2 regions of the Lysinibacillus sp. K60 genome follow, and region 2 is predicted to be linked to the other one. Evidence: predicted binding sites of a transcription regulator. Region 2 holds the regulator's gene; the other holds the start of a gene.
What was found. The regulator CtsR, encoded in region 2, represses protease genes until heat stress. The targets are predictions, from matches to a motif close to ATGGTCAATAAAGGTCAAACA.
Positions count from the first base shown of each region.

Region 1 (4,431 bases), on a different contig from region 2:
TTGCCAGATGCAAAATTTCATGGTGAGCGTAGCGAAGGCCTAACGGAAATGCAAATGAATTTAAATTTTTGGGACATTGTTTTAAATTCTATTCATGAAGTACAACAATTATATGATGAATTAAAGAATAAAAATTTATTAGCTAGTCATAAAATTGGCATAGGAGGCACTTCAATGGGTGGCATCGTGACATCAGGCTGTCTGAAACTTTATGATTGGATACAAACAGCTGCAATATGTATGGGTGCACCTGGTTTTATAAAATTGGGTGAATACCAATTGCAACAATTTGCTAGAAGCGGAGTTAACTGGCCGATGTCAGAGGAAGACGTTGAAAAAGTTAATGAAGCCCTTGCTAAATATGATGTCAGTTTCACGCCAGAAAAATTCGCGGGTCGCCCTGTATTCTTTTGGCATGGAGAATTAGATAAAACAGTTCCTTTTCACGAAACATATAAATTTTATGAATCATTACGGGAATACTATGAAGCAAACCCTGAATATTTAAAGTTCATGGTGAACAAAAGGGCTGGACATGCTGTACCACGTGACGGTATGCTAGCAGCTACAGCATGGCTTGCACAGCATTTGGCATAACAGGGTGCATCTGCTATGATAAGGTTAACACTATGATGAAAGGAGAAATACGAATGGATCAGGATATGAAAGATAGCATGTTAGGTGCTTTAGAAAACGTAATTGACCCTGAGCTTGGCATTGATATCGTCAACTTAGGTTTAGTATATGATGTGGAATTAGATGATGAAGGTGTTGCAACTGTTACGATGACACTAACATCTATGGGTTGTCCACTTGGTCCAGTCATTGTGGATCAAGTGAATACGGCGTTAGGTGAACTTCCAGAAGTGAAAAGTACAAATGTTAATATTGTATGGAATCCACCTTGGTCGAAAGATAAAATGTCACGCTATGCAAAAATGGCATTGGGCGTACGTTAAGTTAAAATGGATTATTTAAAACCCTGCTTATTGAAAAATAAGCAGGGTTTTTGCTTGTAACGAAACTAATCGATACGGCATATTTGTAATGGACAATTTTCACAGGCAATTTCATTTTTTAAAAATTGTAAATCATGAATGGTAATAAATCCTTTATCAAAAGTGATAATCTCATGTTTTTTTAAATCATTCAGCATACGATTAATCATTTCCCGACTTGTCGCACACAAATTTGCAATTTCTGTATTTGTTAGCTGAAAATCAATAAAAATCGCGTCATTTTCTACAGGTTTACCATACGTATTGGACAGTCGAATGAGCGTTGAAAATAGAGCACCTTTTTTACCGTTTAACACTAAATCGCGCAAACGACTCTGATGCTTTAAGTTTTCTGTTTGTAGCCACTTCATGTATTCCACCATAACAGTCGGCTGCTCTTCTAGTAAATGCTCCAAAGATTTACGACTCAAAACATATAACGTAGAGGGTTCTAAAACTTTGGCAGTCATCGAATTATAGACAAGATTACAAAATAACGAACCTTCTCCTATTATGTTGTCAGGGCCACAAATGCGAATGGTTAATTCCTTGCCCGTCTCGGATTCTTGGCTAATCGAAATAACACCTGATTGGATGTAATAAATTTCTTTTGCCCGCTCACCCTCTAGAAAAATTTTATTTCCTTTATTCACTTTGATAAAAACACCGTGGTTTTGAAAAAGATCTTTAATTTTTTCAAACATATTATCCATTAAAACCATATCTCCAACACATCGCTTTCTTTTTGTAATAAATGGCGATTATTACAAAAGGATAGTGGATTTCGATACTAAAACACAGAAACATATCATTATTATAACGTAAACTTCCATAATAAGTGAAAAATTTTTAGGGCGATTTCTTTGCTAAGCTTTGTCGAGTGATGTAAAATAAAGTTAGTCAAAAAAGGTCAAACTTTTTTCATATAAACAAGAGTGGGTATATAAATAATGAGAAATATGAAAATAAAGGAGTGCTAGCTATGCAATTTCAACAAACAGACAATAAAAAACCATTAGAACAATTTGGCCGCAATTTAATTGAAGAAGTAAAAAATGGCAAGATGGACCCTGTGATTGGGCGTGATGAAGAAATTCGAAATGTAATTCGTATTTTAACACGTAAAACGAAAAATAATCCTGTATTAATCGGTGAACCAGGAGTTGGTAAAACGGCGATTGTGGAAGGTTTAGCGCAGCGTATTGTAAAAGGTGATGTACCAGAAGGCTTGAAAGAATGCGTATTATATGAATTAGATATGAGTGCGTTAATCGCTGGTGCAAGTTATCGTGGACAATTTGAAGAACGCTTAAAAGGTGTGCTAAAAGAAGTAAAAGAATCAGAAGGACAAATCATTCTATTTATTGATGAAATTCATACGATCGTAGGTGCAGGGAAAACAGATGGCGCTATGGATGCAGGAAATATGCTAAAACCTATGCTAGCACGTGGTGAATTACACTGTATTGGTGCTACTACATTAGACGAATATCGTATGTACATTGAAAAGGATCCTGCCTTAGAACGTCGATTCCAGCAAGTACTAGTGCGTGAGCCATCTATAGAGGATACAGTATCCATTTTACGTGGTTTAAAAGAACGCTTTGAATTACATCATGCCGTACGTATTCATGACAGAGCAATTGTTGCGGCAGCAGAACTATCCAACCGCTATATTACAGAACGATTTTTACCTGATAAGGCCATTGATTTAATTGATGAGGCTTGTGCAATGATTCGTACAGAAATTGATTCAATGCCACAGGAGTTAGACGCAGTCACACGTCGTATTATGCAGCTTGAAATTGAGGAACAGGCATTGCGTAAGGAAAAGGACGAGGCAAGTAAAAAACGTCTGGAGCAATTACGTGAAGAATTAACAAAGTTAAAAGAATCCTCTGAGGGCATGCGTCAACAATGGGAAGCCGAAAAAGAAAAGCTACACGATATTCAGAAAAAACGTGAAACATTGGATAAATATCGTCGTGATCTAGATGAGGCAGAAAGTAAATATGATTTAAATAAAGCTGCTGAATTACGTCATGGTAAAATTCCGACACTTGAAAAAGACATTCAGGTCCTTGAAAAGGAATTAGAGAACGGTGCAGAATCTCGTATTTTACGTGAAGAGGTAACAGCAGATGAAATTGCTGCAATTGTTTCACGTTGGACAGGAATCCCTGTAACAAAATTAGTAGAGGGTGAGCGTGAAAAACTATTACGTTTAAAGGATACATTACATGAACGTGTGGTTGGACAAGATAAAGCAGTTCAATTAGTGACAGAAGCGGTATGGCGTGCACGAGCAGGTATCAAAGATCCACACCGACCTATTGGTAGCTTTTTATTTTTAGGTCCAACTGGTGTAGGTAAAACAGAACTTGCCAAGGCACTTGCTGCACAATTATTTGATTCAGAGGATCACTTTATTCGTATTGATATGAGTGAATACATGGAGAAACATAGTGTGTCTCGACTTGTTGGGGCTCCCCCAGGCTATGTGGGCTATGAGGAAGGTGGACAACTAACGGAAGCAGTTCGCCGAAATCCTTATTCTGTGGTGCTACTAGATGAGATTGAAAAAGCTCATCCTGATGTGGCGAACATTTTATTGCAAATTTTAGATGATGGGCGCATTACAGATAGTCAGGGACGAATGGTGAATTTTACAAATACAGTAGTCATTTTAACTTCGAATATCGGCTCTAGTTATTTAATGGAGGCAAAGGAAAATGATGCTGCTGTGGAGGACTTAGTCATGACAGCCCTACGACAACATTTTAAACCTGAGCTTTTAAACAGAATGGATGATATCATCTTCTTCCATGCATTATCTACTAAACATTTTACTGCGATTGCCTGGAAGTATGTGGAGCAATTGATTAAACGTGTCGCAGAGCAAGAAATTACTTTATCTGTCGAGCAAGAAGTCATTGATTGGGTAGTAGAGCAAGGGGCAGATGCCCAATTTGGAGCAAGACCATTAAAACGCTTTGTACAGCGACATATCGAAACAGCCGTTGCTAGAGAACTCTTACGCGGAGAAGTTTTACCAGGGGAGACGTTGCATGTGAAAATGCATAAGGGACAATGTGTTGTGGAAAAATAACAGAAAAAACCTGTTCGGCATGAAGCTGAACAGGTTTTTTCTAGCTGAATTAATGATGGTCTGCAGCTTCTGGTGTAGGGTCGTTTGGAATGATTGCTCCAATAATAAAGATAAGGATGGAGAATACAACAGAAACGATTGCTCCAGTTTTGAAATCAAATGGTACACCAAGTACAGAGCTGACTACGTAGTTTAACATAGAAACTAGTAGGAATGACCATATGAACGTTACGATATATTGCATTAATTTCACCTCAACCGAACTTTTTTCATCATAAGGTTTTACTCATATTCATTATCATATCATAACATAAATCAAAAAAA
Region 1 is NZ_JAASJR010000001.1:479,884-484,314, forward strand. Features, by position in the region: gene HCH28_RS02360 (prolyl oligopeptidase family serine peptidase) at 1-597, shown strand, start outside; gene HCH28_RS02365 (metal-sulfur cluster assembly factor) at 651-959, shown strand; gene HCH28_RS02370 (Crp/Fnr family transcriptional regulator) at 1,025-1,711, opposite strand; gene HCH28_RS02375 (ATP-dependent Clp protease ATP-binding subunit) at 1,981-4,107, shown strand; gene HCH28_RS02380 (YjzD family protein) at 4,157-4,351, opposite strand.
Region 1: HCH28_RS02375 (ATP-dependent Clp protease ATP-binding subunit) is a predicted target of CtsR. The motif match lies at 1,895-1,915, and genes of this name have one in related genera.

Region 2 (4,431 bases):
AATGCCAGTAAATGACCAGTGAGGTCTTCCTTCTGCAAGCTGTATAATTTCATTGCCACTCCCTGCTCCCACGACTAACATGTTAGCATTTTCTGATAGCCTAGAATGATAAAAAGTTTGTATTAAACGTAGCATGGTATCATAACTAGGCAATGTACGGCGAATACCCTTTTCATATTCATTTGCTAATGTGTTGTTAAATTCCAACGCTCCTCACAGCCTTTCAAAAAAATTTTAAAAAATCCTTCTTAATGTGAAACTATTGCGGGTATAGTTCCGTAAATAGTAGTACATAAAACATAGAATAAAGTTCAAAGAAAGGGTTGATATATATGGAGTCTAAATGGTCTAAAGTAATCATACACGCAAGTGCATTTTTTGCGCCATGGTTAGTGCCCATTATTTTCTTTTTAATTAGTTCGGATGAGGAAATAAAGGCAATTTCTATTCAAGCACTGCTATTCCAAATTGTCATGGGTGTTTTAATTGCTATCTCTGTTGTTTTAAGCTTTGTCCTTATTGGCTTACCATTTTTAATCATTTTCGGCATTATGCTATTTGTGGTACCGATTATCGGTATCGTAAAAGCATTGTCTGATGAACCTTGGCGTTATCCAATTGTTGGTCGCTGGGTATAATTTTCATAGACGCAAGTATATGCTAGTTGCATATGCTTGCGTTTTTTCTATGACGAATAAGGGTACATTAGGTGTATGAGGAAATTATTAAACCGTAAACAAATGATCGAAAAGTGCCTTTTTCGTTTATTAAAAAGCCATTTTCAAGACTTTCCACTTTTCTATGGGCGAAATCATTGCAATTTTTTTCAAGCGTTTTGTATAATATACTCAAAGAAAGTCAAAGATAGTCAAAGTCAGTGAAGCAAGCGAGGTGTATTCCTAAAATGCGTAATATATCAGACATCATAGAGGGTTACTTAAAGCAAGTACTTGAATTAGGTGGGGAAGGGCATATTGAAATTAAACGTAGTGAAATTGCTGATAAATTTCAATGTGTACCATCACAAATAAATTATGTTATTAATACAAGATTTACTGCCGAGCGGGGTTACCTTGTTGAGAGCAAACGTGGTGGTGGTGGATACATTCGAATTTTACGTGTCCGCGCGAATTCACAGATTGATTTGATCGACGATGTTCTCAGGCAAATTGAAGGTGGGGCATCACAAACGATGGCAGAAGATTTGGTTTATCGACTCATTGATGAGCAGGTAATTTCCAAGCGAGAAGCGAAATTAATGTTAGCAGCAATTGATCGCTCCACGATCGACTTGCATCTCCCATTAAGAGATGTCATTCGATCAAAAATATTGCGAGCAATGCTGACAACAATAAAATATGAACAACAAAAATAGTGAGGTGATGGAAATGATATGCGAACATTGTAAACAACGTAATGCGACAGTTACAGTAACACAAGTTCAAAGTGGGCAAAAAGTAGAGCATCATTATTGTGACGTCTGCGCCTCACAATTCCATCCATTTCATGCAGAGTTTAAACAAGAGCCAGTATCTATTCAACAGTTATTGTCTAACTGGTTTGGCTCTCCTACATGGCAAAAGGTGGGGGAAAAACAACAGGTACAACCACAGCAGCAAACATGCCCACAATGTGGATTTTCGTATAAGCAATTTTTAAAAGAAGGAAAATTCGGGTGCCCAAGCTGTTATGACACATTTGGAGATCATTTGCCAAAGCTTTTTAATCGTATTCAGGCAGGTCCACAACACATTGGTAAAATGCCTGGTGCTCGCAGTAATGTGTATGTTATTAAAAAGCAAATAGAGGATATCCGCAAGCGTATGAAATCCGCCGTAGATGAAGAAAAGTTTGAAGAAGCGGCGAAGCTACGTGATGAAGTCAAAGAGCTAGAGAAGCATCTACAATTTGAAGGTGGTGATGTGACATGATGATTGAATCATTTTTAGAGCGTGCGACACCAACATGGATGCATATCAAAGATGATTACTCAGATATCGTCATTAGTACACGGATCCGCCTTGCACGAAATTTAGATGGCTATCGTTTTCCATTAGCATTTTCAGAAAATGAGGCACTGCAAGTGGAACAGGCCGTTACACATGCAATCAGCGATAGCCCAACGCTTCAAAATGATTATGCTTATTTTGCTATAAAGGATTTAACCCCTTTACAGCGTCAAATTCTTGTAGAAAAGCATTTGATTAGCCCGCAACTGGCTAAAAAAGAGCAAGTGGGCTCTATACTACTCTCTGAAGATGAATCCGTTAGCATTATGGTGAATGAAGAGGATCATTTACGCATTCAATGTATGACAGCAAGTTTTCAACTTCAAAGTGCCTATGAACAAGCAAATAAGATTGATCGTATCCTAGAGAAAGTATTACCATATGCTTTTCGAGATACTTTTGGTTATTTAACAAGCTGTCCAACGAATATTGGTACGGGGCTACGAGCATCCGTCATGATGCATTTACCCGCTCTTACATTAACTGGGCAAATGAATCAAATTATAAATGCCATGACACGCTTAGGAATGACTGTAAGAGGTATATATGGTGAAGGAAGCGAAAATTTAGGGAATGTTTATCAAGTCTCTAACCAAATTACACTTGGGAAGACAGAGGAAGATATATTAGCAGATATACAAAGTGTCGCTGAAAAGATTATTCAAAAAGAGCGACATGCAAGAGGTAAATTAATGGAAAAGGCAGAGCTTGCGCTAGAAGATCGCGTATATCGAGCTTTAGGCACACTTACACATGCAAGGATTTTAACAAGTGAGGAAGCTGCTACTTGCCTATCTAATGTTCGTTTAGGAGTAGATTTACAATTGATTGATGGTATACAAGCAACGACCTTAAATGAATGTGTTGTTAGTATGCAACCAGGTTTTTTACAGCACTATGCAGGTGAGGCATTACCACCTGCTGAACGGGATCGTGTACGAGCGGAGATGCTTCGTGAGACATTATCCCAAGAACATGCGAATAAGCCTATAAATGGGGAAAAAGGAGAGGATTTATATGATGTTTAATCGTTTTACACAACGCGCGCAAAAAGTATTACAGCTTGCTCAGGAAGAGGCTATTCGTTGGAAGCACGAATCTATCGGTACAGAGCATATTCTATTAGGGCTTATACGTGAAGGCGGCGGTATTGCTGCGAAAGCGTTAGAAGCCATTGATATTAGTCCTCAAACGATTGAAGCTGGCATTGAAGAATTAGTTGGTAAGGGCAAAGAAGATGTCGGTCCAATCGTTCATTATACGCCAAGAGCTAAAAAAGTAATTGAATTATCTGTTGATGAGTCACGTAAATTGGGTCACTCCTATATCGGTACAGAGCATTTATTATTGGCGCTTATACGTGAGGGTGAGGGCGTGGCAGCTCGCGTTTTAAACAATGCGGGAGTCGGCTTAAATAAAGCTCGCCAGCAAGTATTATTGCTATTAGGTAATAATGATAATGCACAATCTGGCCAACAAGCAGCTCAAGCTGCCAATACACCAACATTAGATAGCCTAGCACGTGATTTAACACAAATTGCACGTGAAGGTACATTAGACCCTGTCATTGGCCGAAGCAAGGAAATTACACGAGTTATTGAGGTTTTATCGCGTCGTACGAAAAATAACCCTGTATTGATTGGTGAGCCAGGTGTTGGTAAAACAGCGATTGCTGAAGGATTGGCACAGCAAATTATTAATAATGAAGTTCCAGAAATCCTTCGTGACAAACGTGTAATGACCTTAGATATGGGGACAGTTGTTGCAGGTACAAAATATCGTGGAGAATTTGAAGATCGTTTGAAAAAAGTGATGGATGAAATTCGCCAAGCAGGCAACATCATTTTATTTATTGACGAATTGCATACATTAATTGGCGCGGGTGGTGCTGAAGGTGCGATTGATGCATCAAATATCTTAAAACCATCTTTAGCACGTGGTGAACTTCAATGTATTGGTGCCACAACACTTGATGAGTACCGCAAGTACATTGAAAAGGATGCAGCCTTAGAGCGTCGTTTCCAACCAATCCAAGTGGATGAGCCGACAGTGGAAGAGGCTATTCTAATTATTCAAGGCTTACGCGATCGTTATGAAGCGCATCACCGTGTGAAAATTACAGATGAAGCGATTGAAGCAGCGGCCAAAATGAGTGATAGATATATTTCTGACCGATTCTTACCAGATAAAGCGATTGACTTAATCGATGAAGCGGGTTCTAAAGTACGCTTACGCTCATTCGCAGTGCCACCAAACTTAAAGGCGCTTGAGGATAAGCTTGAAAATGTTCGTTCTGAAAAAAATGCAGCCGTATCAGGTCAAGAATTTGAAAAGGCAGCAGCACTAAGAGATACAGAGCAAAAGCTGAAGGATGAAATTGAAGTTACCCGAAAAAATTGGAAAGAAGAGCAAGGTAAAGCCG
Region 2 is NZ_JAASJR010000008.1:65,147-69,577, reverse strand. Features, by position in the region: gene HCH28_RS17365 (class I SAM-dependent methyltransferase) at 1-207, opposite strand, end outside; gene HCH28_RS17360 (DUF4870 domain-containing protein) at 333-638, shown strand; gene HCH28_RS17355 (CtsR family transcriptional regulator) at 905-1,375, shown strand; gene HCH28_RS17350 (UvrB/UvrC motif-containing protein) at 1,389-1,931, shown strand; gene mcsB (protein-arginine kinase McsB) at 1,928-3,037, shown strand; gene HCH28_RS17340 (ATP-dependent Clp protease ATP-binding subunit) at 3,027-4,431, shown strand, end outside.